DNA from 2 places in the Mesorhizobium sp. ESP-6-4 genome. Region 2 is predicted to be linked to the other one. Evidence: riboswitches for the same ligand, from Rfam matches in the RefSeq annotation. Region 2 holds a riboswitch; the other holds the start of a gene.
The links. A riboswitch is a leader RNA that binds a small molecule or an ion and turns the genes downstream of it on or off. The one in region 2 is predicted to bind thiamine pyrophosphate.
Positions count from the first base shown of each region.

Region 1: it holds a riboswitch for thiamine pyrophosphate, as region 2 does, so the genes downstream of both, thiB (thiamine ABC transporter substrate binding subunit) here and LB523_RS24510 (Ykof family thiamine-binding protein) in region 2, are expected to answer to the same signal.

Region 1 covers NZ_JAIUGS010000003.1:306,638-321,180, forward strand. Annotated here, with positions in the region: gene LB523_RS08610 (ABC-F family ATP-binding cassette domain-containing protein) at 1-1,346, opposite strand, end outside; gene LB523_RS08615 (thiamine diphosphokinase) at 1,348-1,992, opposite strand; TPP riboswitch at 2,128-2,233, shown strand; gene thiB (thiamine ABC transporter substrate binding subunit) at 2,279-3,289, shown strand; gene thiP (thiamine/thiamine pyrophosphate ABC transporter permease) at 3,534-5,144, shown strand; gene thiQ (thiamine ABC transporter ATP-binding protein) at 5,141-5,926, shown strand; gene LB523_RS08635 (M48 family metalloprotease) at 6,079-7,545, shown strand; gene LB523_RS08640 (caspase family protein) at 7,714-9,855, opposite strand; gene LB523_RS08645 (RNA polymerase factor sigma-32) at 10,012-10,875, opposite strand; gene LB523_RS08650 (amino acid ABC transporter substrate-binding protein) at 11,179-11,952, shown strand; gene LB523_RS08655 (ABC transporter permease subunit) at 12,112-12,792, shown strand; gene LB523_RS08660 (amino acid ABC transporter ATP-binding protein) at 12,789-13,580, shown strand; gene LB523_RS08665 (CarD family transcriptional regulator) at 13,599-14,180, opposite strand.
Region 2 covers NZ_JAIUGS010000019.1:38,315-52,857, forward strand. Annotated here, with positions in the region: gene LB523_RS24490 (DUF2167 domain-containing protein) at 1-10, shown strand, start outside; gene LB523_RS24495 (ABC transporter substrate-binding protein) at 69-1,079, opposite strand; gene LB523_RS24500 (ABC transporter ATP-binding protein) at 1,076-1,849, opposite strand; gene LB523_RS24505 (ABC transporter permease) at 1,846-2,631, opposite strand; gene LB523_RS24510 (Ykof family thiamine-binding protein) at 2,968-3,576, opposite strand; TPP riboswitch at 3,567-3,679, opposite strand; gene LB523_RS24515 (hypothetical protein) at 3,875-4,219, shown strand; gene LB523_RS24520 (dihydrofolate reductase family protein) at 4,763-5,305, opposite strand; gene LB523_RS24525 (DUF2934 domain-containing protein) at 5,393-5,647, opposite strand; gene LB523_RS24530 (hypothetical protein) at 5,756-5,965, opposite strand; gene LB523_RS24535 (DUF1236 domain-containing protein) at 6,094-6,393, opposite strand; gene LB523_RS24540 (DUF982 domain-containing protein) at 6,608-6,958, shown strand; gene LB523_RS24545 (hypothetical protein) at 7,140-7,361, opposite strand; gene LB523_RS24550 (DUF1236 domain-containing protein) at 7,577-7,876, opposite strand; gene LB523_RS24555 (DUF1236 domain-containing protein) at 8,127-9,020, shown strand; gene LB523_RS24560 (exopolysaccharide production repressor protein) at 9,306-9,653, shown strand; gene LB523_RS24565 (hypothetical protein) at 9,951-10,358, opposite strand; gene LB523_RS24570 (cytochrome b) at 10,707-11,201, opposite strand; gene LB523_RS24575 (J domain-containing protein) at 11,445-11,987, shown strand; gene LB523_RS24580 (hypothetical protein) at 12,623-13,465, opposite strand; gene LB523_RS24585 (hypothetical protein) at 13,789-14,040, opposite strand; gene LB523_RS24590 (hypothetical protein) at 14,160-14,459, opposite strand.

The DNA of each region.
Region 1 (14,543 bases), on a different contig from region 2:
CCCGCGACAAGCTCCTGCAGCAGCTCCAGCGTCTCCATGTCGAGATCGTTGGTCGGTTCGTCGAGCACCAGAAGGTTCGCTGGCCGGGCCAGCACGCGGGCCAAAAGCAGCCGCGCGCGTTCGCCGCCGGAAAGCTCGCGCACCGGCGTGCGGGCCTGCTCCGGCTTGAACAGGAAATCCTTCATGTAGGAGACGACATGACGCTGCTCGCCGTTGACGACAAGGTTCTCGCCGCGTCCGTCGGTGAGGTAATGCGCCAGCGTCTCCTGCGGATCGACGGCCTCGCGCTTCTGATCGAGCGTCGCAATCTCGAGATTGACGCCGAGCCGCACGGTGCCGGCGTCCGGCGCCAGCTCGCCGGTCAGCATCTTCAACAATGTCGTCTTGCCGGCGCCGTTCGGGCCGACCAGGCCGACGCGGTCGCCGCGCTGGATGCGGGTCGAGAACCCCCTGACCACGGTGAGATCGCCAAAGCTCTTGTCGATGTTCCTGGCCTCGATCACCAGCTTGCCGGATTCGGCGGCGTCGCTGGCCACCATCGTCGCGGTGCCCTCTGCGCCGCGATGGCTGCGGAAGCGCTGGCGCATGGTTTGCAACTCGCCGAGGCGGCGCATGTTGCGCTTGCGCCTGGCGGTCACGCCATAGCGCAGCCAATGTTCCTCGCGCACGATCTGGCGGCCGAGCTTGTGCTGGTCGCGCTCTTCCTCTTCCAGCACCTGGTCGCGCCATTCCTCGAAATGCGCAAAGCCCTTGTCCAGCCGCCGCGTCTGGCCGCGATCCAGCCAGACGGTGGCGCGCGTGACGCGCTCGAGAAAGCGGCGGTCATGCGAGATCAGGATCACCGCGGAGGAGGTGCGGGCGAGCTCTTCTTCCAGCCATTCAATCACCGAAAGGTCGAGATGGTTGGTCGGCTCGTCGAGGAGCAGAATGTCGGGTTCCGGTGCCATGACGCGGGCAAGGGCGGCGCGGCGCGCCTCGCCGCCGGACAGGTCGTTCGGCCGCTCCTCGCCGGTCAGGCCAAGATGGTCCATCAGATAGGTGGCGCGATGCGGATCGTCGGCCGGGCCAAGGCTCGCCTCGACATAGGCGCGCACGTCGGCGAAGCCGTCCATGTCCGGCATCTGCGGCAGATAGCGGACCGTGGCCGAAGGCTGGCGGAACACCTCGCCATCCTGCGGCTCGATCATCCCGGCGGCGATCTTGAGCAGCGTCGACTTGCCCGAGCCGTTGCGCCCGACCAGCGCGATCTTCTCGCCGGCGGATGCGCTGAGCGCCGCGCCGTCGAGCAGCGGGGTGCCGCCGAAAGTCAGTTTAATGTCGTCGAGGTTGAGGAGTGGCGGCGCCATGTCAACTTTCTGGAAGAGGATAGGGGTGGGCCAGAAGCAGGGCCCGGCCGCGCTCCAGCGCGATGCCAAGCTGCCCTTTGACCTCATTTGATATAGTGAGCGAGGAACCGAACGCCACCTCGACGCGGTCGAGAGGCCATTTGGCGCCGGTGACCGTCAGGCCGGACAGGTCGGAAAAGCCGAGCACCGAAAACAAGGTGCCGTCGTCATAGTCGAAGCTGGCCTTGCCGCGCAGGATGGGAGCGCCTTCCTGCGCGCCGCTGGTCAGCAGCACGGTCGTGCCAGCCTCGGCCAGCCGCACGGCCAGCGCCAGATGCAGGAAGGCATGGTCGGCGCGCTTGCCGCCGAAGGCGCCGGCCAGCACGAGGCTGGTGGCGCCACGCTGAAGCGCTTCCGCTATGGCGAGCTCGCCATCGGTCATGTCCTTCTCGGCCGGAAAGACTTTTCGCGGCACGGCGGCGAGATCATCCGGCAGGTTCGCCGGCACCGAGTCGAAATCGCCGACCCAAAGTTCGGGGACAAGTCCAAGCATGCGGGCATGGCCGATGCCGGCATCGGCGGCGATGACGCGCGAGCCAGCGATCTGGCGTTCGAGCCGGGGCGTGCGGATAAGCTCGCCGGCAAGCAGGATGGTGAATGTGCCCATGGCCGTCGCCCTTACCAGCCCGTCGGGCGAAACGGAAGCGGGATGCCGTGCGCTTCGGCTGCGAGGCTACCGGCGAACATTAGCTGCCCGGCAAACTTCCGCTTGCGCGCTGCTTCGGCGGGGCCTATCTGTCGAAACGCTCTAACGGGGTGCCGGACGTGATCCGGCTGAGAGGCGATCAAGCCAACCCGCTGAACCTGATCCGGTTTGTACCGGCGGAGGGATTAGACGTTTCGGACGATCCGGCGCCTCAATTCCTTGTCACTCGAACGAAGGAGGCGCCGATATGCGCGCAATACTGTCCCATCTCATTCTCGCAACCGGCTTAGTTTCGCTTCTGGCGGGCGTCGCGCCTGCCGCTGCGAAGGACAAGCTCACCGTCTATACCTATGAAAGCTTTACCGCCGATTGGGGTCCCGGCCCGGCGGTGAAGAAGGAATTCGAGGCCGAATGCGGCTGCGATCTCGAATTCGTCTCGGTGGCCGACGGCGTGGCGCTCCTCAACCGCGTCAAGCTCGAAGGCGCCGGCACCAAGGCCGACATCGTGCTCGGCCTCGACACCAATCTCACCGCCGACGCCAAGGCGAGCGGACTGTTCGTGCCGCATGGCGAAGTCTCCGCCATCGACGTGCCTGGAGGCTGGAGCGACGACACTTTCGTGCCTTTCGACTACGGCTATTTCGCCGTCGTCTATGACACGCAGAAGCTTAAAGTCCCGCCGAAGAGCCTGAAGGAACTGGTCGAAGGCGCCGGCACGGACAAGATCGTCATCCAGGATCCGCGCACCTCGACGCCGGGCCTCGGCCTGCTCTTGTGGGTGAAATCGGTCTATGGCGACAAGGCGCCGGAAGCCTGGGCCAAGCTGAAATCGAAAGTGCTGACGGTGACGCCGGGCTGGAGCGAGGCCTATGGCCTGTTCACCAAGGGCGAGGCGCCAATGGTGCTTTCCTACACCACCTCGCCGGCCTACCACATGGTGGCCGAGAACACCGAGCGCTACCAGGCCGCCTCGTTCGAGGAAGGCGAATACCTGCAGATCGAGGTTGCCGGCATCACCACGACGGGCGCGAAGAACCCGCTGGCGCAAAAGTTCATCGCCTTCATGACCGGACCGAAATTCCAGGATGTCATTCCGGAAACCAACTGGATGTTCCCGGCCGGCAAGACCGACAAGCCGCTCAACCCGGCCTTCGACAAACTGGTGAAGCCGACCAAGACCTTGCTGTTCAGCCCGCAGGAGGTCGCCGCCAACCGCAAGGCGTGGGTGGATGAGTGGCTGGCGGTGATGAGCAAGTAGGATCGCTATTCGCGCAAGATGATCGCTCTACGGCGCCCCCCTCTGTCCTGCCGGACATCTCCCCCACAGGGGGGGAAATTGGCCGTCATCGGCGGTTTCGCCAACTGGCGACGTTGCAGTGATGAGCGAGGGGCGGGCGCTGCTGATCTCCCCCCTTGTGGGGGAGATGTCCGGCAGGACAGAGGGGGGCGCGAAGGAACACGGCGTTTGCTGAATTCCACCAAGGTGCAACGTGCAAGCCGCCGTGCACCCTGACTCCCGCGTCACCGCCGGCGTCGTCGCGCTGGCGGCCATCGCCCTCCTCATCGGCGGTGCCTTCGCCGGCCTCGCCGTCGAAGGCGCGCACGATCTCTCCGGCGCTGCCGCCGCCTTCGACAATTATCTCCTGCGCGTCGCCCGCTTCACGCTGTGGCAGGCGGCTCTCTCGACGCTGCTGTCGGTCGCGCCGGCGCTGCTCGTGGCGCGCGCTTTGTCGAGGCATCCGGCCTTTCCAGGTCGCGGCCTGATCCTGCAATTGTTCACCCTGCCGCTGGCCTTACCGGCGATCGTCGCCGCGCTCGGCATTCTGGCGCTCTACGGTCGGGTCGGATATTTAGCCGGCGTCCTCGCCAGACTTGGCGGTGCGGATTGGCCGGGGATCTACGGCCTCTCCGGCATCCTTGTCGCTCATGTCTTCTTCAACCTGCCCTTGGCGACGCGCCTGTTCCTCGAGGCGCTGGGCACCGTTCCCGCCGACCAGTGGCGGCTGGCGAGCCAGCTCGGCATGGGTGCCTGGCCGGCCTTCCGGCTGATCGAATGGCCGGTGCTGCGCGCGGCCCTGCCGGGGATTGCCGGGTTGGTCTTCATGCTCTGCATCACCTCCTTCACCATCGTGCTGACGCTCGGCGGCAGTCCGGCCGCGACGACACTGGAAGTGGCCATCTACCAGGCGCTGCGCTTCGATTTCGATCCTACGCGGGCCGTAACACTGACGTTTCTCCAGATCGCGCTCACCTTCGTCGTGGTCGCAGCACTCACGCGGCTCGGCGCCAACACGGTCGGTGATGCCAATCTGCCGGTGGCGCCGCGCCGCTACCTTTCGGCGGGCCGGATCGAAAGCGCGCTGAATGCCGGCCTCATCATGCTTGCCCTGCTGTTCGTCGCCGGACCGATGCTGGCGACCGTGCTTTCAGGTCTGGGGACGGATCTCGGACGGTTGGCCGGTGAAGCGGCGGTGCGCCGCGCCACCTTCACCAGCGCCGGCTTTGCCCTGCTTGCGGCGCTTCTCAGCGTGACGCTGTCGCTGGCGCTGATCGCGGCACGGCGCGCGCTGGCCCTACGGCGCCGGGCAGGCGGGGCCATGGGCCTGCTCGAACATGCCGCCGACACCGGCGCCGGCTTCGTGCTCGTCGTGCCGCCGATCGTGCTTGGCGCCGGCTGGTTTCTGGCGCTGCGCCACGTCACCGATGTCTTTGCCATCGCGCCGGTCATGGTCGTCGCCGTCAACGCAGTGATGGCGATGCCCTTCGCCATTCGCGCCGTTCGCCCGGCCTATGACGCGGCGAGCGAGCGCCACGAGCGGCTTTGCCTTGCGCTCGGCATAACCGGCTGGAACCGACTCAGCCTGATAGACTGGCCGTCGCTGAGGCGGCCCTTGGCCACCGGCTTCGCCTTCGCCATGGCGCTGTCGCTCGGCGATCTCGGCGTGATCGCGCTGTTCGGCAGCGATTCCGTGCAGACCTTGCCCTATCTGCTTTTGGCGCGCATGAGCAGCTACAGGACAGCCGACGCCGCGGGACTTGCCTTGCTGCTCGGCCTCGTCTGCCTGATGCTGGTGGTCGCGGCCGACTGGCTGGGGCGGGAAGGAAAGTCATGACGACCATCGACGGCACCGCCGCGCAAAAGGGCCTCGCCGTCGCGCTGGATGGCGTCTCGTTCAGCTATGGCGAATCCTCCTTCCGCTTCGACGCCGAATTCGCGGCCGGCAGGATCACCGCCATCATGGGGCCGAGCGGCTCCGGCAAGTCGACGCTGCTCAATCTGATAGCCGGCTTCGAAGCGCCTGATGCGGGTAAGGTCCTGATCGGCGGCGTCGATCTCGGAAACACGCCGCCTTCGGCGCGGCCGGTGTCGATGGTGTTCCAGGAAAACAATTTGTTTGCGCATCTTTCCGTCGAAGCCAATGTCGGGCTCGGCCGCTCGCCGTCGCTGAAACTCGGCGACGCCGATCGCGCCGAGGTCGCCGAGGCGCTGGCGCGGGTTGGTCTTGCCGGCAAGGAAAAGCGGCTGCCGCGCGAGCTGTCCGGCGGCGAGCGGCAGCGCGTGGCGCTGGCGCGCGTGCTGCTGCGCGACCGGCCCGTTTTGCTGCTCGACGAACCTTTCGCGTCGCTCGGCCCGGCGCTGCGCGACGATATGCTGGATCTTGTGGCTGGCATTCATGCCGAGCGCGAAATGACGGTGTTGTTCGTGACGCATCAGCCGGAAGATGCGCGCCGCGTCGGGCAGGACGTGGCATTTCTCGACGAAGGCACGATCGCGGCAGCCGGGCCCGCCGAGGATTTCTTCGATCGGTCTGGACCGGATGCGTTCCGGCGCTATATCGGCGATCGAGGCGGCACCGTTGCCGGATCACAACATGTTGCCCGGAAGCGGACATAATTTATGGCCAAACCGGCAATGGGCGATCCGGCGTTTGCTTGCCTTGTCCGGGGGAGTATGGCTAGGTCCGGCCATGCTGGTCCGGCTGGACCGTGATTTGCCGAAAGATTTGGAAGGAAGCCGACCTGTCGAGCGGCGCTGAGAAGGTGTGGATGAAGCCGCTGGCACGATTTCTCGCGCTGGCGAGCGTCGCCTTGCTGGCGAGCTGCCAGATGTTCACGCCGCCGGACGTGCAGGAGAGCGGCTTCCAACCTTCCGACAAGCCGATCACCGTCGACAATGTCGTGGCCAACGCCAAGCTCGCAGAGATGGCGAAGGCGCAGCACCCGCGGATTCTCGCCACCTATGGCGGCGAATATTCCGACCCAAAGCTCGAACGCATGGTGGCCAAGGTCGTCGGCAATCTGACGGTGGTGTCGGCCAACCCGACCCAGACCTATCGCATAACCATCCTCAATTCGCCCAACGTCAACGCCTTCGCGCTGCCGGGCGGCTATCTCTATGTGACGCGGGGCCTGCTGGCGCTGGCCAACGATTCCTCCGAGCTTGCCGCCGTCATCGCGCATGAGATGGGGCACGTCACCGCGAATCACGGCCTGCAGCGGCAGCAGCTCGAAGCGGAGGAGGGCCTGGCGACCAAGGTGGTCTCCGATGTGCTCGGCGACAGCCCGACCGCCAAGGCGGCGCTGATCCGCGGCAAGCTCAGGCTCGCGCAATTCTCGCGCAACCAGGAACTGCAGGCCGACGCCATCGGCATCAAGTCGATCGGCGAGGCGGGCTATGATCCCTATGCCGCCGGCCGCTTCCTGCAGTCGATGTCGGCCTATACGGATTTCCGCTCGGTGAGCGGCGCCACAGACGCCAGCCTCGACTTCCTGGCGACGCACCCGAACACGCCGCAGCGTATCGAGCTGGCGCAGCGCCTCGCGCGCAATTTCGGCCCGCCCGGCGTCGGCACGCGCGACCGCGACGCATTTCTGGCCGGCATAGACGGCCTGCTTTACGGCGACACGCCGGAAGAAGGCTATGTGCGCGGCCAGACCTTCATGCATCCCAATCTCGGCGTCTCGTTCACCGTGCCGGACGGCTTTGTCATCGACAATTCGGCGGCCGCCGTGACCGCGACCGGGCCGGGCGACATCGCCATCCGCTTCGACGGCGTGGCGATCGACAAGTCCGTGTCGCTCACCGATTACATCCGCAGCGGCTGGGTCGCGGGGCTGGAAGACGCCAGCGTGCGCCAGGACACGATCAACGGCAACGATGCGGCGACGGCCCATGCCAGCGCGCAAGGCTGGCAGTTCGACATCGCGGTGATCCGGGCCGGTGGGCAGGTCTACAGGCTGCTGACGGCCGCGCCCTCGGCCAGCACTTCGCTGGACCCTGTGGCGCGCTCGGTCAGCGGCTCCTTCCGCGTGCTGAGCCCGGCCGAGAAGGCGGCGCTGAAGCCGCTGCATATCAGGGTCATTACCGTCCAGGCCGGCCAGACTATGGGCTCGCTCGCCGCGCAGATGGTCGGCGTCGATCGCAAGCTCGATCTGTTCCGCGTGCTCAACGCCATGTCGCCGGGCGCGACTGTGTCGTCCGGCGACAAGGTCAAGATCGTCACCGACAAATAAGACCGACACCCCGCTTTCCGGCGGCCGCTTGATGGTGACGGCGTTTCGTTGAATCGCCATCACGATCCTTGTTGGAGCATGATGTCGTCCGAAACCGGTTCCCACTTATCGGGATCATGCTCTCTCGACGCTGCCGTTCGGCTGGCTGCGTCCACGCCATCGATGCTGCTATCTGATCCCGTCAGAGCCGCCGGTGCTGCCAGTATCAGTGCCGCCGGAATCAGTGCTGCCGGTGCTGCCAGTGTCGGTGCTGCCGGAGTCAGTGCTGCCGGGACTGCCAGTGTCGGTGCTGCCGGAGTCAGTGCTGCCGGTGCTGCCAGTGTCGGTGCTGCCGGAGTCGGTGCTGCCGGTGCTGTCACCGTCGGTGCTGCCGCTGTCAGATCCGCCGCCGCGGGGCTCGGGGTGATCGCCGCCATTGCCACGCCAAGATGCTGATCCGGTGCCGTTCGGTATGCGCTTGGCCGGTATCTTGGTGACCGGTGGCGGCGCTTTTGGCGCGGGGGTACGGACCACCTTTATCTTCGTGACCACTTTGGTCACCACCTTGGGCTTGCACACCGGGACCGTCTTTTCGCTTCGCTTGGGTGAGAGACCGAGAATGGCCATCGAATAAGCCTCCTGCCGGTCGATGCCGGCTCGGAGGAAAGCCAAGGCGCGGGCCGGGTCGGCGGGTACGCCGTTGCGGCCTTCCTTGAAGATCACCGCAAGGTCCTTGGTGGCATCGACATGCCCCATCGCCGCTGCCTGGAGCAGCAGGTCCAGTCCCTTGCCGGTGTCGCGCTGGACGCCGACACCGTCGAACAAAGCGCGCCCCAAGGCAGTCATGCCGTAGGGATCTCCCTTGTCCGACGCCTGCGCATAGAGGCTGTTGGCCTTGGTCAAATCCGGAGCCGCGCTCATTCCGGATGCGGCGATGTAGCCGAGCTCGTACACGGCACGGACGTGCCCCTTATCGGCCGCCTCCTGGATCACATTCCTCGCTTCGTCGATCCGGCCCGACGCCAGCAGTGCTCGCCCCAACTCGTAGCGGAAGCGCGCAATGTCGGGATAGGACTTCACCGCCGCCTCGCAAGCTTCGACAGCTCCGCCGCCGATCTCGTTCGGCAAGCGGCCCGAGACAACGCCCTGCAGGTCGAGCGGCTCGCCGGCGGCTTGGTCGCAAGGGTCGACGCTCGGCGAGAGTTGCATCGTCGACCGCTTCGCGGCGCTGCCCGCGCGGATATCGAAGCCGACTTCGACGGGCGCGACCGAGCCGATCTGCGGCTCGTAGCGCAATTTGTCGACCTCGGCGGCCGTCAGGCTCGATTGCGGCGAAAGGACACGGTCGGGCAGGGACAGCGTGCCGGCCGCCGGGTAGCTCGCAAGCTTGAGGCTGATAGAGGCATCCTTGGCCGGAAGCTCCAGTTTCAGCGGAACCGGACCGACGCCGAGCGGGACCTGGATATCGCGACGTCCAATCGCTTCGGCGGCGTCGGCCACCTGGATTCCGCGTTCCGCCGTCTGCTGGTCCTGCTCAGCTTCCTGCGGCGGCGCCGGTTGCTCCGCCCCGCGCATCAGCACGACGTCGTCGATCAGCGAGGAGTTCTCCCACGGAACCTGCTTGCCGTTGGTGGCCTTGACCACGTCGCGGCGGACGGCCGCCATCACCGAGCGTATCTCCTGATCCGGCGCCAGCGCACGGCGGGAGAAGGACGACGAAAACGGGCTGAGGTCGCCGGACCCGTCATAGGCGACCGCGCCGGGCTCGGTGGCAAAGGCAATCAGCGTGTTCTGCGAACCCGTTACCTGCGCAAGGCCGCTGCCGCCGGCGACGATCAACTGGTCGCGCAGCCAATAGTCCTTGCGCGGGAAAGGATCGTTGCGACAGGCGTCGAGGATGATCATCTGGACCTTCGATCTCGAGCGTAGCTGCCGCAATATGTCATTGACCTTGATGGCCTGGACCTCCATGTCGGCCGCATCTTTCAGCGACGCATCGACCGGGATCAGGAAATTCTCTCCGCCGATCTGGAAGCCGTGCCCCGAATAATAGACGACCGCCAGGTCGGCGCCGTCCGCCGCCGCCAGATAGTTGCGGAACCGCTCTTCGAACTGAAGCTTGGTCAGGTCCTTGGCGGCGAACACCTCGAAGCCGGCCAGCCGGAATGTCCTCGACACGTTCTCCGCGTCCTTGTCCGGATTCTTGAGCGCCGGGATTTCGCGGTATTGCGAATTGCCGACCACAAGGGCAACCCTTCGCTCGGCATGCGCTTGAAACGTCGTGAGACCCACGAGGATCAAGAGTGCAATCAGCGCGCAGCATCGCAGCATGGCAAATCCCCCATGTGGTGTGATCTGGAGGAGTCAAAAAGCCGATTGCGGCGCAACAGTCTGTTAAAGAGCTCACAATCCTAGTTATCATCGAGGAAAAATGGCCCCGATGACGGCGTGTTATTTCTTATCTTTGAGTTTGGTCCCGGACTGACTTCAGGCGGCTTCCGCCAGGAACTCAGGGTTTTGCTTCACCAGCGCCAGCTTCAGCTTTTCCATGGCGCGCGCCTCGATCTGGCGGACGCGCTCCTTGGAGATGCCGAGCTGTTCGCCAAGCGATTCCAGCGTGGCGCCGTCATCGCTCAGCCTGCGCTCCTCGATGATGCGAAGCTCCCGGGCGTTGAGCGCGCCGAGCGCGCTCCGCAGCCAGATAGCGCGGCGCTGGACGTCGATCCTCTCGCCGACGATTTCGTCGGGAAGCGGGTCTTCGGAGACCAGGAAATCCATCCGCTCGGCGGCGCCGTTCTCGTCGGCCAAAGGCGCGTTGAGCGAGCTGTCGGGGGAAGACAGGCGCGAATCCATCATCGCCACGTCCGCCTCCGGCACGCCCAGCGCCGCCGAGACCTCGCGGTAGAGCGAGGCGTTGGAGAGCGGCTCGGCGCCGTTGGCGAGGCGCGCGCGCAGACGCCTGAGATTGAAGAACAGCGCCTTCTGCGCGGAACTGGTGCCGCCGCGCACGATCGACCAGTTGCGCAAGATGTAATCCTGCATCGAGGCGCGGATCCACCAGGTGGCATAGGTCGAGAAGCGTACTTCGCGCGCGGGTTCGAAACGGGCGGCCGCCTCGAGCAGGCCGACATGGCCCTCCTGGATGAGATCGCCGAGCGGCAGGCCGTAATGGCGGAATTTCGAGGCCATGGAGATCACAAGGCGCATATGGGCGACGGTGATCCTGTGCAGCGCGTGCTGGTCGTTCTCTTCCTTCCAACGAAGCGCAAGGACATGCTCCTCGTCGCGCTCGAGGTATGGAGCCTTCATTGCCGCCCGGACCAATGTCCGTCCTGCCGCGTCTTCGATCATGCCGGCTCCTTTTGCGACGATTGCGCGTATAGCGGTTGAAAAGATGCCGCCGCGCCCTACAACAGCCATGCAACGTGTCAGGCGCATGGATGGTTCCGCCGCCCGAGGGGGTAGATGGTGCCGACGGAAGCATTCTGTTATCTGCCGGGAAAGCCTTCTGGTGAATTCTCGGCGGTTTAGAGAATCAGATTTCTGGCAGAGCCGATTTTTGAAATCTGGTTCCTTATTTTGCAGCCTTCTATCTGCCAGTTTCCGGCTCGCACAGTCGCGCCGGGACACCGGTCAAAACGGGATCACAGAAAAATGAAATGGCTCAAACCGCTTCTTCTCGCCGGAACGCTGCAGGTTCTGGCGATCACCGCCGGCTATGCCGGCGCCAATCTCGACCAGATCAAGCAGGCCGGGGTGCTCAAGGTAGGCACCGAAGGCACCTATGCGCCCTTCACCTATCACGATGAGTCCAACGCGCTGGTCGGCTTCGACGTCGAGATCGCCAAAGCCATCGGCGACAAGCTCGGCGTCAAGGTTCAGTTCCTTGAAGGCAAATGGGACGGCCTGATCGCCGGCCTCGATGCCAACCGCTACGACGCCGTCATCAACGAGGTCGGCATCACCGATGCGCGCAAGGCCAAGTATGATTTCTCCGATCCCTACATCGCCTCGAAGGCGGTGCTGATCGTGCGTGGCGACAACACCGATATCAAGACCTTCGCCGATCTCAAGGGCAAGAAGTCGGCGCAGTCGCTGACCTCCAATTTCGGCAAGCTCGCCGAGAAGAACGGCGCCGAGCTCGTCGGCACCGACGGGTTCGACCAGTCGATCCAGCTTCTGCTCACCGGCCGCGCCGACGCCACGATCAATGACAGCCTGTCCTTCCTCGATTTCAAGAAGCACAAGCCGGACGCCAATGTGAAGATCGCGGCGCAGGAAGAGAATGCCGATTATTCCGGCGTCATCGTGCGCAAGGGCGATCCGGAGCTGGTCGCGGCCATCAACAAGGCGCTGGCCGACATTAAGGCCGACGGCACCTACCAGAAGATCGCCGACAAGTATTTCGGCCAGGACGTTTCGAAGTAAGGCAATCGTCCCTTGCTCGGATACCGGCGGGCCGTCTTCGACGGCCCGCTGTTTTTGCACGACATTCATCGGGGTCGTCTTTGACGGCCCGTCGGTTTTTGCATGATAGTCGGTCCATACGGGGGACGCGCCGCCGTATCTGGAAGGGAGAAGCGCTTCGTGCCGCACTGGCTGCAATTGATGCTGGAATCGTTGCCGACGCTGTTGTGGGCGGCGCTGATCTTCACCGTGCCGCTGACGCTCCTGTCCTTCGCGCTTGGGCTCATCGCCGGACTGGTGACGGCGCTGATCCGGCTGTTCGGCCCGAAGCCGCTGGTCGCGCTGGTGCGCTTCTATGTCTGGATCTTTCGCGGCACGCCGCTGCTCGTTCAGTTGTTCCTGATCTTCTACGGCCTGCCGTCGGTCGGCATTCTGCTCGATGCCTTTCCCGCCGCGCTGATCGGCTTCACGCTCAACATCGGCGCCTATACGTCTGAGATCATCCGGGCCGTCATCGGCTCGGTGCCGAAGGGCCAGTGGGAAGCTTCCTATTCGATCGGCATGACCTGGAGCCAGGCGATGCGGCGCACCATCCTGCCACAGGCGGGCCGCGTTGCCGTGCCGCCGCTTTCCAACACCTTCATCTCGCTGGTCAAGGACACCTCGCTGGCGGCGGCGATCACGGTGCCCGAGATGTTCCAGGCCGCGCAGCGCATCGTCGCCACCACCTATGAGCCGCTGATCCTCTATGTCGAGGCGGCCGCGCTCTATCTCGCGTTGAGCTCGGTGCTGTCGGCGCTGCAGGCGCGGCTGGAAGTGCGGCTCAACCGCTATGGCGGGTTCCTGGAGGCCAACGCATGATCGGCCTCAGCAACATCGAAAAGCGCTTCGGCGACAATCTTGTGCTGAAGGGCGTGACCGTCACCATCGACGAGGGCAGCGTGACTGCGCTGGTCGGCCCTTCCGGCGGCGGCAAAAGCACGCTCTTGCGCTGCATCAACCTGTTGGAAATCCCGACCTCCGGTTCCCTGCGCATCGGCGATGAGACGCTTGCGTTCCAACCGGGCGGCAAGGTGCCGGCCAAAGATATCCAGCGCATCCGCCTGCAGACCGGCATGGTGTTCCAGAATTTCCAGCTCTTCCCGCATCGCACAGCGATCGAGAATGTCATGGAAGGGCTGGTGACGGTGCTGAAATGGCCTGAGCCAAGGGCGCGCGAACGGGCGATGTCGCTGCTCGAAAAGGTCGGCATGGCGCACAAGGCCGATGACTGGCCGGCGACGCTGTCCGGCGGCCAGCAGCAGCGCGTGGCGATCGCCCGGGCGCTGGCGCCGTCGCCGCGCGTGCTGCTCTGCGACGAGCCTACCTCTGCGCTCGATCCGGAACTGGCGCAGGAAGTGGTCGACGTGCTCGGACAGCTTGCCCGCGAAGGCACGACCATGGTGATGGCCACGCATGATCTCAGGCTCGCCTCGAAGATCGCGCAGGAGGTGGTATTCCTGGACGCCGGCGTCATCGTCGAGAAAGGCCCGGCTTCGGTCGTGTTCGACAATCCGGAGCGCGCGCGAACCAAGCGCTTCATCGCCTCGCTCAGGCAAGAGGAAGCGCAGAAGGAAGCCGGCAGCGGCGCGAGGCCGGGTTCTTCGTAAACTCAAAAGCGAAAAAGCTCAGGCAGCTTCTTCTTGCTCGGCTTCCTCGTTGTCGGCCTTGGCGCCGCGCTTCGGACCCTTGTTGAGGTTGACCTCGATGAGGCGCACCGCCTCGGTCTCCGACATGCGGTTCACCGCGGCGATCTCGCGGGCCATGCGGTCGAGCGCGGCTTCGTAGAGCTGGCGCTCGGAATAGGACTGCTCCGGCTGGTTGTCGGCGCGGTAGAGGTCGCGCACAACTTCCGAGATCGAGATCAGGTCGCCCGAGTTGATCTTGGCGTCATATTCCTGGGCGCGGCGCGACCACATGGTGCGCTTGATGCGGGCGCGGCCCTGCACGACCTTCAGCGCGCGGTCGACATAATCCTCTTCCGACAGCTTGCGCATGCCGATCGAGGTCGCCTTGGCGACCGGCACCTTCAGCCGCATCTTGTCCTTCTGGAAATCGATGACGAACAGTTCCAGCTTGTGACCCGCAACTTCCTGCTCGTCGATCGCCACGATCTGGCCGACGCCATGCGCCGGATAGACGATGAATTCGCCGGTCTTGAACCCGTGACGAGCCGCGTTGGACTTCTTCTGCGGGGTGATCGTTGCCATTACGCCCTGAACTCCTTAAGTTGTGCAGCCGGCATCATGCCGGCTCGAACCCACGAGGTCGGCAAAGCCGACCGTTAGCCGCGCAACAGGATGAACCCACCGGAAAAGCCAAGGGCCGGCATATCGCACGAATGCGACCGCCTGCCCCAGATCGCTCTGGTCCGGATCTAAAAGCTCACCTTTCAGTGATTTGGGGCGTTAGCGCCATAAATCGACGTTGTGTCACCGGCATGTTTCGTTGATGTAACACAAAAAGTCGGAAGAATCAAGGTTTTGCTGCATTCGCTAACGCCAAGCGGCAGCGCTGCCCGTCAAGACAGCAATTGTATCGGTCCGGTTACGCCGCGTCATGCCGGTATTCCC
Region 2 (14,543 bases):
CGATAGTTGAAGTGAACTTGCGGGCCTCCTGAGACATTGAGTTCCTTCGTGCCCACTCAGGGGTGGCCCTACCCCACAAACTCATTCGTGAAATAGGCCCCGAGATTCGGCCGCTCCTTTAGCACCTTGCCGTCGCCATCAAGCAATATTCCCGAGGCGAACAGATACCCGCCCATCGCCTCCATCTTGGCCTTGTCCATCGTGCCGATGGCGCCGTCCGCGCTTTTCAGGAAGTGCCCGTCGTTCAGCGCCTTGAGCGAGGCGTGCACCAGCGCCGGGTTGGTCAGCGTATCCTTGTTCGCGGCGATCAGCAGCTCGCCCGCCTGCTGCGCATGATCGACGGCGAATGCGTAGCCGCGCCGCGTCGCCTGGACGAAGGCCGCGGCCGCCTGTCGGTTGGCGGCGAGGAAGGCGTTGCTGGAGACGATCAACGTGGTGTGCTCGTCCGGCACGCCATAATCGGCATAGCGGAAGCTGCGCTGCTTGAGGCCTTTCAGTCCGGCCTCGACGCCTTCCCAGGTCGAGACTTCCAGCGTGAAATCGACCGCGCCGCTGGCCAATGCCTCATAAGCCGAGGTACCCAGCGTCACAGTGGAAAACTCACCTTTGCCGCCGTCATGGCGGATGATGGTCGATATCAGCGCGTTCTCCCAGGCGCTGCCGAAGCCGCCATAGGTCAGGCCGTCGAGATTTTTCGGAGTCTTGATGGCGGCGCGGTCGGCGTTGAAGACGACGCGGCCGGTCTCCGACTGGACGACGGCATAGACGGCCTTCAAATCCGCGCCTGCGCTCTTTTGCGTGAACAGGCCGAGCGAGCCAGAAATGCCGAAATCGGCGACCTGGCTGGCCACCAGCGTGCCCGAGCCGGTGTCGGCATAGGGCAGGATTTCGACCTCGATGCCCGCATCGCGGTAAAAGCCCTTGTCGCGGGCGACGAACAGGCCGATGTGATTGGTGTTGACGGTCCAGTCAAGCGCGACGGTGATTTTTTGCGCGGCGGCCCGGGCACGTGCAGCAGTCCCGGCAAATGGCAGGCTGGCGGCCAGAAGCATCACTTGGCGGCGGGTGAAATCGGTCATCGGTTTTCTCCATCGGATGGTCGGGAAATCGGTTCGGCGGCGCCGAGCAAAATGTCGAGGATGCCGGCCTCGATCGCGGCCGCCTTGCGGGCAAACGCCGTGCTCTCGGTGCGCGGGCGCGGCAGCGGCACAGCCACCTCACGCACCACGCGCGCGGGCCGCGCCGACAGCACATAGATACGGTCGGACAGAAGCACCGCCTCGCGCACGTCATGGGTGATGAGCAGCGCCGTCCAGCGATGGTTTCGCCACATCGTCTCCAGCCAGCGCTGCATGGCCGCGCGGGTGAGCGCGTCGAGCGCGCCGAACGGCTCGTCGAGGAGCAGCATGTCGCGCTGCTGCACGACGGTGCGCAGCAATGCCGCGCGCTGGCGCATGCCGCCGGACAGCTCGGCCGGCCAGGCGCGCTCGAAGCCGGCAAGGCCGAACTCGGCGAACAACGGGGCCACGCGCTCGCGCGCCGCGCGGCGCTTCATGCCCTGCACCTCTAGCCCCAGCGTCGCATTGTCGATGACGCGCCGCCACGGCATCAGCGCATCGCGCTGCGGCATGAAGGCGAAGCGGGCGCCATCGAGCGGCGCGCCGTCGAAGCGCATCTCGCCCTCGCCCCGGATCGCGCCGGTGAGTAACTGGAACAGTGTCGACTTGCCCGCGCCGGAGGGGCCGAGGATCGAGACGAACTCGCCCTCTTCGACATGCAGCGAAATGCCTGCCAGAACCTCTAGCGCGCCGAAGTTTTTTCGCATGTTGCGGAGCTCGAGCCGGGTCATGGCCGGCCCTCCCGGGAAGGCTTGTCGCCATAGCGCCCCGCCCTTTCGCTCTTTGCATTTTCCCAGGGCATGGCGAGACGCTGGGCGAGCACGGCGAGGCCGAACAGCGTGAGCGTCAGCGCCGAGCTGACCGCGACGGCGGCGAGCACCAGGTCGGGGCGGAAATTGTTCTTGGCGCTGAGCATATAGATGCCGAGCCCTTTGGCGGCACCCGCATATTCGGCGAAGATGGCGCCGACCACCGCATAGGTGATGGAGATGCGCAGTCCAGCGAAGAAATAGGTCAGCGCCGACGGCAACCGAGCGAGCCAGAAGATGCGCCGGCGCCCTGCTCCCATGGCGGCGAGCATCTGACTGATTTCCTTGGCTGTGGCGGCATAGCCCTCGACCAATGCCACCATCATCGGAAAGAAGGTGACCAGCGCCACGAGCAGGATCTTCGGCAACAGCCCGAAGCCGAACCAAAGCACCACCAGCGGCGCGATCGCCACCAGCGGCAAGGTCTGGCTGGCGATCAGGAGCGGGAACAGCGCGCGGCGCAAGGGGGCAAAGAAGTCAACCAGCGCCGAGAGGATGAAGGCGGCAACGAGCGAGCATGCAAAGCCCGCCAGCGTGGCGCAGATGGTGGGAAGCGTGTTGTCGGCCAGTGCCGCTCGGTTCTCCCAGGCCTGCGCCAGCACGCGCGAGGGTGCAGGGAGCACGGTGGGGGCGATGCCGCCGAGGCGTGCGCAGAGTTCCCAAGCGACGAGAAGGAGAGCGAAAGCCAGCGCAGCGGGGAAGATCTTCGCGACGGTCGTGGTGAAGGCTGATCTCCCCCCTAGAGGGGGAGATGGCCGGCAGGCCAGAGGGGGGCGCGAAGGAACGCCGGCTTTCGAAACTTGTGCGAAAGCAATTAGCGAACGCCGCGCGCGCAACCAGTTGAGAGGCCGGCGGGACAGCACCCCCCTTTGCCCTGCCGGGCATCTCCCCCGCAAGGGGGGAGATTGGCCGTCACCTCGGGTTTCGCCAATCGCCGAAGGTTCCCCTCTCTCCTGCGAGATGGGACTGGGGGCATCTCCCCCACGCGATGGATCAAGCCAAACAGCCACGACATCTACCTCGATAGATCGAGCTTGCGCTCAAGCCGCGGTCGGGCTGTTCGCCGAAATGGTGATGTCGAGCGTCACGTGACCGGCGCCCGGCCCGAAGCGGCAGAAGGCTTCGTTCAGCGTGGCGAACACCGCGCCGGCGTCACCGCGCAGCTTGGTGCAAAAATGCTTGGAGCGTTCGAAGACGCCCGACCGTTTCAGGAAGTCGATGCAGCCATAGATCTCGTCCATGTGGTCGCCGGTGCCCATCACATAGAGCGAGAATTGCGCCGCCACCGGCTGGTTGGTCGAAAGCGTGGCCCCGACGGCGCGCAGCGCGGCGCGCTTGCGTTCGTCGAGCGGGATCGCCGGGCCGCCGATCTCCTCGGAGCGGCAGATCGGGTCATCCGGCTCGCCGGGGCAGCCGCGCGAGACGGCGGCCGACAGCACACAGTGCCTGCCGCTTTTGGCGGCCGCCACGAACAGGTCGCGCATGGCTGGGAACAGCACCTCGGGCGGCCCGACCAGCAGCGTCGAGATATCGTCGGTTTCGATCCTCAGCCTGTCGCGGTAAGGATCGAGCGCGCCAAGCGCGCCAAGGATCACGCCGACGAAATCGTCGGCCATGGGATAAAGGGAAATCTGTGCGCCGGAAAACATGGCCCGCCTCGCTCCGCTGGTATTATCCAGATCAGCTTTAGGGTCCGGAGGCTTGCCGCCACCATCTCAGCCCCGACCGTACGGAGCACCCCTGTGGATGGCGGGGTTAAAGCACTGTTTGCGGTGCTGGGAAAGCGGTTTCTTGCGGTGTCAGTTGGGCCAGGCGCCCATCTCCCTATGGGAGATGCCGGTTATAACCGTTTTATCTAACCTATTTTGTCGTTCAAATTGTACGAATCTCGCTTGATTGCGTTTCGTACGTAAAGTACGATACTTGCCTTCCTTTGAGGGAATTTGCTTGAACACCGCGAACCATGCCGCTTTTGCCGACCTCTCCCATCCGTTGTTGTCGCCTTTGCCGCTCGCCGAGCGCGAACGCCTTGCCGGTGCCTGGCGCATGGCCAGCCAGGACATCGCCGACGACATCCGCTTCATCCGGCAATATCTGAAGGTGATCGCCGAAAAGGAGGAGCGGCTTTCGACCGGCACGCTGGTGCATGGCCGCGCCTATGTCGAGGCGTGCGCGGCCTGGCTGCCGGAGACGGCGGCGCGGTATTTGCGCAACCTCAGGCTGATCAGCGAATGCGAAAGCGCGATGATCGCCGCGGGGGTCAGGTTTGCCCGATCGAGCGATGCGTGGTGAGAGCGTTCTGACCTCTTCCGTTAGAGAAGGGAGGAACTCCAAGGCCGCCAGCGACGCGAACAATCATGCCGCTGCAACCCTCGGCTCTGGGCCTCGAAAAATGCATCGTTTCACACAATCGCCAATTGGTGGACGCGGGCGAGCGGCCGGGCGTTAATTCTGCGCAGGCGAAGGAGGGTAAAGCCGTATACCAGGGAGGAATTTCGCTTTGATGGACCAACAAATCGACATCGGCATACAGCCTGACGATCAGCCCTACGAAGTCACTTCATTCGCCCGCAAGCATGGCCTGACGGTCCCGGTTGCCGACGCGGTCCTTTTCGCCAAAGGTCCGTCGCCGTCACGCGCAGCTTGCGACATGGCAGCGCTTGCCTTCCTCTGCGCGGTCGCGCGATACGCCGGAAAGCAAGGGACGCGATAGCCTCCTCTTATAGCTTAATTGCAACCCGCATGCCGCCGGCGTGGCTGCTGGCGGCGGCGATGCCGAGCGTGCCGGTCAGCCGGTCGCCATGGTCGAAGCCTTCGCTCAGAGGTCGTGACGGTTCAGCGGGGAGCGTAGATGCGAAGCATGGTGCCGTTATCGTAAGCGGCCGTCACGAGGACGTTTAGCTTGAGCGCGTCCGTCAAACCGCTGAATAGCGGTTTGCCACCGCCATAGGCGATCGGCCGAGTCAGGATGACATACTCATCAATCAGACCTGCCTTCGACAGCGCCTGAGCGAACTCTGCGCCGCCCCATGCAATAATTTCGCCGCCGGGTTGCTTTTTCAATTTAGCGATTTCCTCGTGCAGGTCACCTTTCGCAATAGTGGACTCTGGCCAAGTCGCCTCTTTCAGCGTTTTCGAAAACACGACCTTGGGGATGTCGTTCATCGGCGCGGCATAGGCATCCTCGGATTTTTGCCAGTACGGCCCCATTTCCTCGTAACTCACGCGGCCCATGATGTGTGTGCCAGCGCGACTGATGCGATCGAGTTTCCACCACTTGAGCTCTGCCGGTTCAGGAAAACCGCCCGTCGACATTCCCACCGGCCCTACGACATATCCGTCGACCGACATGGTCATGATCAAGACGACTTTGCGCATGGTCGGTATAGCCTCCGGGCACAGTTCTCACACGGAGCGTCGCACCGTCACATGATCGGTGAAAAGGGGGCAGGCCTTGGCTGGCGGTCAGCCCTTGGTCTTCCTGGCGGGGGACTTTGCCTTGGCCGGGCCCTTGGCGGGCTTCTCCGCCTTGGCCGCTTTCGGCTTGTCGGCCTTGGCGGCGGCGGCCTTTTTCGGGCTCTTGGCTTTCGGCTTGCCGGCCGCATCGACTTCGGCCGTCGCCTGGTCCCAATGCTCCTTATGAGCGCCTTCGGGCCGGCCGGCCTGCTCCCAGATCTCGTGCGCGCGCTGGCGAATGCGTTCGTGCCTGTCGTCCGTCACTGTCGCCTCCTGATGTTGGGACGGTTCCCCGGCGCGAACATTAGCCGAATTTTCGCGTGTCGTCTTCGGTATCACGAACAAGCGACCCGACCTGGACGGCAATTTCGCTCAGTGTCCGTCGGTAACGACCGCGATGCCCAGATGCGCTGCCTTTTTTGTAATCAATCCGGCTAAATCCGCGTCAGAGCGGTCGGTCCCCGTGCGCTGGCGTAGCAGGGTAATCGCCTCGTGCATCGACAGCAGGCCAGTCCTATGCTCGGCCAAAAGCTTGTCGACTTGGCGTGCGATGTCAGGTGATTCGACGTGTGGATGATGCATGGCAACGACTCCTTCCGCGCTTCGTTGCCTCCCAAACCACTGCCCTATCTTAGGCCTTATGCCCGGATGCGAAAAGAGCCCGATCCTTGCCCAGTGCTTCGGAGGATCGGGCTCTTCCAGGGCTGGATCTACTCGATCACCTGAACAACGCGGCGCGTGCCGGGATCGATCAGCACCGTATGGTCGTTGACGACCGCATAGCGGTACTGGACGTCCGGAACCTGCTGCAACTCGACGGTGTCAGGCACGGTCGAGCCGACGCCAAGCTCAAGGCCGAGCACATTGACCGAGGCGATCGGATGCTTGTGGACATATTCCTTGACCACGGTCTGCTGCTCGGGGGTGACGATCACCTCGTCCGCGGCCGCGATGCCGATGCCGGCCATCAGAGCCAAGCCGGCGACAGCTGGAATGAGGGTGGTTTTCATCGTTTCTCTCCTGTTGCGTTGGTGAGCTCCGCCCTGCCTCCGCAGGGGCGGAAACACGAGCAGGTCGAACATGGGAGCTCCCGGGGCAAACGCCGCCGGCAGGGTGTTGTTCCGTCAGCGGCGACTAATTGATTTGGCGGAACCTTCGCATCGGCTCCGCATTGGAAGGCATTGAAACTGCCCAAGTCTTTGAAATCCTAAGGATGCCGCAGTCATGCAGGAAGGCTCCATCAGAAGCGACATCGAACTTCGCCCCCCCGTCGCCATCGCGGTGGGTGCCGGCTTCAAGCGCGAGATCGCCTCTCTTACCGCTATGCAGAACTTTCTCAAGGAATGGCCCCAGGCCATGCGGGGCGGCAGCTACGCCAACGCATTCCGCGCCTGTGAGGCGGCGCGGAGCGGAGAGATCGATCTCGACAAGGCGCGACAGGCGTTCCTGGTCTTCGCGCGGAAGGCCGGGATCGAATGGACGGGCGCCGATCCCGTCGCGGTGCTGCGCGAAGCAAAGATCAGGCGAATCCGGGCACGCGAAAGCCGGGCACCAAACCGGCACGTGCCTGGCTAGGCCCAGCCTCGACGCGTTCGGCACACCATGTGATCGGCGTTGTCCTGCAAGTTTTGGGATTTGGCCGGCCGATCCTGGGAGCAAGCTCGGCGCCTCCTGACGTCCATCTTGCCTGCCGACCGCCGCCTTCCCGGCTGACGGTCGGGCTGAAACGATCCGGGATCTCGACTGGTAGCCGCTGTCAGTTCGGCGCCGATTCGCCCAGCGCCTCGGCAACGAAGGACGCGGCGATCAGATCGTCGGCCTCAATGCGTAGGGAGCCCTCGCCGCCCCCCATGATCGCCGCGACCTTCTGGAAAGCCTTCATCTCATGCTCGGTGATCCGGGCGTCTTGCATCCTGGCCTTGAGATGGGCGACACGCATCCCGAGCGAACGGGATGTTCCGATTTCTCGTTTCGACATGTTGGTCAAACTCCTCCTCGCCCCGCCCGTACTTGTTCGCCACCGCCCGTATCACGTTGCCATTGGTTTGTGTTGTCTATGAGACAACGTGAACCAGAGCCGCTAACTCAAGCGCTGAGGGAAGGTTCCGTTAGCACATGGTAACAAAATAATAATCGGTTAATGGCCCGTCGCCGTAACCAGGCGGCGGGCCATCCGATTTGATGCGCTATCGATCAATCGAGGACCTTGACGATCTTGCGGGTACCGGGGTCGACGATCACCGTCCGGTTATCGACGACGACGTAACGGTATTTGACGTTGGGCACTTCATGTAATTCGACCGTGTCGGGAAGCGTGCTGCCGATATTCAGCTCGACGCCCGGAACCTTGACCGAGGCCAACGGCTGTTTATGCACGTATTCCTTGATGACGGTTTCCTGCTCCGGCGCGATCACGACATCCTGCGCGGCAGCCGCGCCGATACCAGCAAGCAGCAGGAAGCCAGCGGCGGCGGAGGTGAGGTGCATTTTCATTGGTCGTCTCTCCTATGTGGATCTGAATCGAATCGCCTGAATGCTGCGCCTGCGATTTTCCACAGCGGGTCGGCATTGCCGTAACGCCGTTCGCCTACCCTTGTTCCTGCAAAACTGGACCGGCGCCTGCAAAAACAACTGCCGCCGTGTTCCGCGACCATCGCCTCCGACCGTGGCAACAATTTCGGAACAATGCGTTTCGGGCTGGGTTACCCATCCGAAGGGACCGACTTTCCGAGGAGAAAATCCAATGAAACATCTGCTGATCACAAGCATGATCGCGCTCGGCGTCGGTTGCGGCGCCGCGATGGCGCAGACCGAATCCGCGCAGCCGAGCGGCGGCGACAATAATTGCACGGCCGGCACGGCCGATTGCCAAAAGGGCGGCAAGGCGGGCGGCCAGGCCCAGGGTGAGATGAAGTCGCAAACCCAGCAGAACGCCCAGGGCAAGGCCGGCGCAAACACCGAAGAGCAGGCTCAAGGCAAGACCAAGATGAAGACCGAAGAGCAGGCTCAGGGTCAGTCAGGCGCCAACACTGACCAGAACGCCCAGGACAACACACAGCTGAAGAAGAAGCAGCAGGCGCAGGGCAAGACTGGCACCAGCACCGAACAGAACGCCCAGGGCACCACCAAGATGCAGACTGAGCAGAACGCCCAGAGCAAGACCGGTACGACGACCCAGCAGAATGCCCAGAACAAGACGAAGACCCAAACCGATCAGCAGGCTCAGGGTAAGACCGGCACGACCACCGAGCAGAACGCTCAGGGCACCACCAAGATGCAGACTGAGCAGAACGCCCAGGGCAAGACCGGCACGACCACCCAGCAGAACGCCCAGGGCAACACCAACGTCGAGACCGACCAGAACAAGACGGCGTCGATCAATAACGTGACGGTGGAACAGAGGACGCAGATCACGCAGGTCATTCATGAGAGTCATGTCGAACCGGTTCGCGACGTCAGCTTCGACATCTCCGTCGGCGTCGAGGTGCCGCGCCACAAGGTGCGTCTGCACCGTCTGCCGGCCCGGATCGTCAAGATCGTTCCGGCTTATGAAAACTATGAGTATTTCGTCTTGGCCGATGGACGCATCGTCATCGTCGACCCGGACACCTACAAGATCGTAGTGATCCTGAGCTGATCCGGTCAGCATAGCGGATAAGGGCCCGCCCAGGCGGCGGGCCTTTCTGCGTGGAGAGGCATCTTAAACCCGGCAGGCAGTCGCCCGCATGCGCTGCGGTCCATTAGGCATGACTTGAATGTCGCCGGCTCGGGAACGATCCGGCGCAATTGCCAGTTGTCACAGCGGAAGTCCTGCGTCCGTGGTCCCTGTCGGGGCCGGACGAAAGGGCAATGGGGCCGCCGGCAAACCGTTCAAGCTTGCGGTCCACCCGGAAAAGGTGCATGGGTCAAAATGGGTAGAGATATGGGCGAGATCGCTGATGGCCGAATATGGTCGCGGCGCTCGGTTGGGCAAATGTATTTTCCGCAGTTTCTTGTGGGAATGGTTGGCACGCTTCTAGTGATCCTCGGCTGGACCTTCATGTCCACGGGATCTGTCTGGATGGCGATCGGTTGGACATTCCTGGCGGCCGTGGCTCTGCAGGCCGGCTATTTCGTGGCCGTGCTCTGGCTCGTGCACAGTGAGACCCGCGTAACCGACGAAGGCAAAGCGGACGTAAGCGCGGCACCCGCCAAGATGCCCGGACCGTTCGAGCGCGATGGCATCATCCACGCCCTCATCTTGCGGCTGTTCCCGAAACTGCTTCCCTGATCGCTTTGCGTCAGTTCCGGGCCGCGGACCGATCATCTATTGCTTGTCCACAGGCATCCACGCCGCGATAGCCCGGCACGTTGCCTCTTCAATTCGACCGCAAAGGCCATGCTACACCTCGGCGCCAGGGCCCGAGGCGCCATCCGTTGCATCGGAGCCGATAGACCGCCACTAGCTTTGCATCGGCGATGGGCTGCCATCAACAAAATCGATGCGGCGCAACCAAACGCCGGCTGCAGCTCTCCTTGATCGGAGGCTGTAGCCGGCGCGCCTGAAATCCCTGCTCGGTTCGCTCAGCTAGCGCGCGGTGGCCGGTGAGGCCGAGCGCACCGTTTCCGTCGACGAGAAGACGACGAAGCCGAAGACCAGCACCGCGGCGGCCACGATCAGCGAGCCGATTGCCACGACCGGCTCGATCTCCGGGTGGCCTCCCGCCAGCATCCAGTAGAGCGCCGGCAGCATGATCACGATGCCGACCGTATAGAGGCCGTAATGGATCATGGCGATGCGGCGCTCGGCCTTGGCCGGGTTGAGCGCATAGTAGCCGCCGAAAATGGCGCTGGTGACCCAGCCAAGAAGGTTGATGTGAGCATGCGCCGGAAAGGCACCGTGATCGCCCGAAATCGCCATCTGTAGTCCGGCGGCGACGCCCAGGACGAGAAAGACGATGGCCGTCTTGAAGAAGAGTTCCGATACCCGTGGCATTTGTTGTCCTCCCAATGCCTTTGTAAACCCGACTCTGCGCAGTCTACATCGTGCGAGCGATATTAGCCATGACGCACCTAAGTCGGTGCGGCCTTCGGGCGAAAGCCGCGAGGTTTGGCGGCGGTTTTGCAAAAAAATGGCTCGCCTCTTTCGAAGCGAGCCGAAAAGGGAGCCGGGCTTGAGGTCGGCTCCATCCAGGTTGCCACCTGAATTCCAAGCAGAGCTAGCGTAACAAAGCCCGGAATTTATTCCACCGCAACGGGGCAAAGGTTTTTCCGACACGCGGCCGCTAGCCTTTGCCGATCGGCCATCGCACAGAAGACGCCGCCGGCCAGCATATCTCCCCAATCAGCCGGCGGGCGAAAGCATGCGCTTCAGCGTCCCGTCCCTCAGCCAGAACTGATGGTAGAGCGCCGCCACGACGTGGACGGCGATCAGCACGATGAATGCCGGCTTGGCAAGCGAATGAATGTCACCCCAAGGGTCGCCCAGATAGAACGCCAGAAGCCCGATTGCCGGCGTCGCCAGCAACAGCACATAGAACAGGCCGTGCGATACATGCGCGGCGACCCGCATCCATCTCGATCCATGACCGGCGGGGGCCGGCGCGCCGGATACCAGCCTGAGGACCAGTCGAACAAGCACAAGCGCAAGAACGGACAGGCCGACCCAGTAATGAGCTGAGCCCAGCGCCTGGTCGGTGGCCGATGCCGGCTGGCCGTCTTCGGCGGCGTCCACGACGACCGTCATGCTCTCACCGAAGAAGAGCTGAAATAAAACCAGCGCTGCAATCAGCCAATGCAGCGCGATCTGAAAAATTGAATATCCACGTCTGGTTTCCATCGCGACCGTTCCCTGAATACAAGGCGTCCCACGCCTTAACGTTGTTGAATAGTCGCGAGGACGATGGCCGAATTTGGCTCGAAAGCTCCCGCAATTGTGGCCACAATCTTACATTTTCGTATGGCGAACATTCGCGCCGGCCTTGGCGGTTCGAGACTGGGACCGGCACCTTGCAAGCGCGCAGCATTTGGGCAATGCTTGGGCTTGGGGGAATGGTTTCCGTAATTTCGGAAGCGCGATTACATGTTCATCGACTACTACGAAGTTCTGGAAATAAGCCCGAACGCCAATTCCGAGACCATCGAGCGGATCTTCCGCTACTTTGCCATGCGCTATCACCCCGACAATCGGGAAACCGGCAATGAATCGCGCTTCAGCGAGATCGTTGAAGCCAACAATACACTCCGCGACCCCGTCAAGCGGGCTCAATACGATATCCTTTACCGCGAGCATCTGGGTCTTCGTCATGAACTCACCGAGGGAGCGCGCGACGGCGGCGGCATGGAGCGAGATTCCGTCATCCAGGCCAATCTGCTGTCGCTTCTCTATGTGAGGCGCCGGCGGGACGTCAACAATCCGGGCATCGGCGACGACGAACTCGAGCGCCTGTCCGGTTGCCCGCGCGAGCACCTGGAGTTCCACCTGTGGTACCTCAAGTCGAAGGGCTTCATCGGCAGGACGGAGAACGGCACGTTCGCGATCACCGTGGAAGGCATAGATCACGCCGGGGTCAAGCAGGGCCGGAATCGCCCTGACGCCACCCGCCTGCTCGATCACGCCGAATGAGCCGGTTTGCGTCGCCCTGATCGTCAAAGGTCCGCCTGCTGGCCTGAACCAGCGGCGGGCACGACGAAGGAACAGCTACATCCCGCAGGAATCGACCGTCCTCTCCTCACCTCCCCGTATCTGGGCGGTTCCACCGGGCCGCGGAGCATGCCATGCGCCTTGGAGGGCAGAACAGCGTCGGTGACTTAGGCGCTGTGCGCCCTCGAATACAAGGCGACTGAGGTCTGGCGCACTGCCGCAGTTGGCACGGCTTGCGACGGCAAAGGCAGTCGCGAATGAAGGCACCGCTGGAGCTTGCTCTTGTGTAATGCAGTCCGTTCCTGGCCGGTGCGAGATCAAAGGGATTGCCTGCCCGCCGTGCCGGCGATAAACATGTCGTAGCACGATATATTATCCCGCGGCGCGCAGTAGAGCGTCCGCAAGCCGGCGTCTCGGTTTCGACCGCCGGCCACCCGGAAAACAGGTGGCAACCTGGTGCGGGATCAGCACCCGGCAATAGGGCTCCCGCTTTGGCTCGTCTCGACTGAGGCGAGCCATTTTTCTGCCGGAGACGGCGCGCCCGTCGCCCTGTCAACAAAAAACCGCCGGGCGAGGCCCGGCGGCTTTCGCTCGCCCTCCGGTCGGTTCGTCCGGCCTTATGGGGTTGTTGTGGTTGTCGCCGTGGCCGCGGCTTGCACGTCGATCTTGCCCGCCAAAGTATCCTTGGCCCAGGCGGTGACGTCGGCGTCGACTGGCTTGTTGGCCATGTCGGCAAGGGCAGCGTCCAGCGACGCATCGGTGGGAGGCGGCGCGTTGTCAACCGCGGCCTGCGCATCGGCGATCGCCTGGGCATCAGTGGTGCTGATCGCGGCGTTCTGGGCGTCAATCTGTCCCTGAACGTCGGCGATCTGCGCATCGAGAGCCGCCTGCTGTTCGGGCGTGAAGCCGGTTGTGTCGGTCGCGTTGAGGTCGGCGAGTTGCTGAGTGAGGTCGGCCAGCTTGCTCTGGTCTGCGGCCAGTTGGGCGTTTGCCGCGTCGAGGTTGGCCTGGGCGTTCTTGGCTGCCGCGGCCTGCGTCACGTAAGCCTGGACGCCGGCGAACTTCTTGCTCTTGGAATTCATATAAGCGTTGATGTTGCGCTGCAGCGAGTTCAGCCGGCCGAGCTTGGCGTGAATGTTCTTGTCCTTGGGCGTGGCAGACGTGGTCGTATCGTCAGTCGTCGCGTCATCGGTCGAGTTGTCATCCGACGCGCTGGCATCGGCGCTCTTGTTGTGGCCCGGAGCCGAGGCCGAGTTGCCGTGCGAGGCGCCGCTCTTGCCGCTGCCCCCGCCATTTCCATGACCGCCACCGTTACCGTTACCGCCGCCGTTTCCGTTGCCGCCGCCATGGCTGCCGCCATTGCCGTGGCCGCCGCCGTTACCGCCGGCGCCGGCAAGCGCGGGGGCGGTCGCAAGCGCGAGAATGGCCAGGGATGCCAGAAGTGTCTTTCGCAATGTCATTGTGCTTCTCCGCAGATGAATCGTCACTATGGCCCAACCGCTAGGCAGCCTCTTATGAGAATTTCCTAATGGCGTCGGATAAACTTTAAGCAACTGCGGTCGCGAAATGAGAGCATAGCCGCGGCCTCTCCGCAATTTTCCCAAAACACCAGGTTAACCCGTTGAAATTTAACGTAAATACAAAGGGCTTAGCATCTGTGGGCCGTTTGGAACAAAGAAGGCCCTTGTCTCGCCAGACCATGGTCCCAAGAGGCAATTGCCGCCGCGACAATCCCCTGCAATCGGATCACCTGCGCCTTTGGAACCCTGCCGAAAGGTCGGGGTTAAACAAGCGAAGGGACATTGCCTAAAAGGACAGTCACCATGAAACGAATTCTTCTCGTTGCCGCCTTTGTTGCTTTGTCCGGTGGTCTGGCGACGGCGCAGTCGGGCACGACATCGGGTAGCTCATCGACATCGTCATCCACCACAACGACGATGCCCAGCAGCCAGGGCACAGACACGACCACGACGAACTCGACCAATTCGAATTCAGCGAAGGACTGCGCGCCTGGGCAACAGACCGGCAGTGCCAAGCAGGCGGCCCCTGGCCAACAGGATACGAGCGCCAAATCCAACGCTCCCGGCCAGATGAAAACCACAACGGAAGGCTGCTAGCCACCAGGCACAAGCGGGCCTGGCTTTTTGCCGGCCATCAAGCGGAAGGATTTGGATCTTCCGTGCCATCAGTCTCGGTCGGCGTGTCGGTTGCCGTCTCCGGCTCCTGACCTTCGCCTGAACCGGTCGGGGAAAGCACGGTCAGGTCCATCCGGGCGATCCGGGACGCGGATTTTCCTTGGGCATTCGGCTCGCCGATGTCCGCCTCGAAGACCGAGGCTTTCGCGAGGTGGCCGACGCTTTCGGCGCGCTTGCCCGGGAAAGTTTCCGACGCCTGGGGTCTGCTCGCTTGATGCACGGCGCCTGGGCCGTGCTGGCTTCCAACAAGCGAGGTCATGGCTGCGCTCCTGATATTGGATGAAAGCAAATCCCTAGCATTCCTGGCTGGCGCCAGCCTTGCAGCTTTTTAGAGAATCCTAAG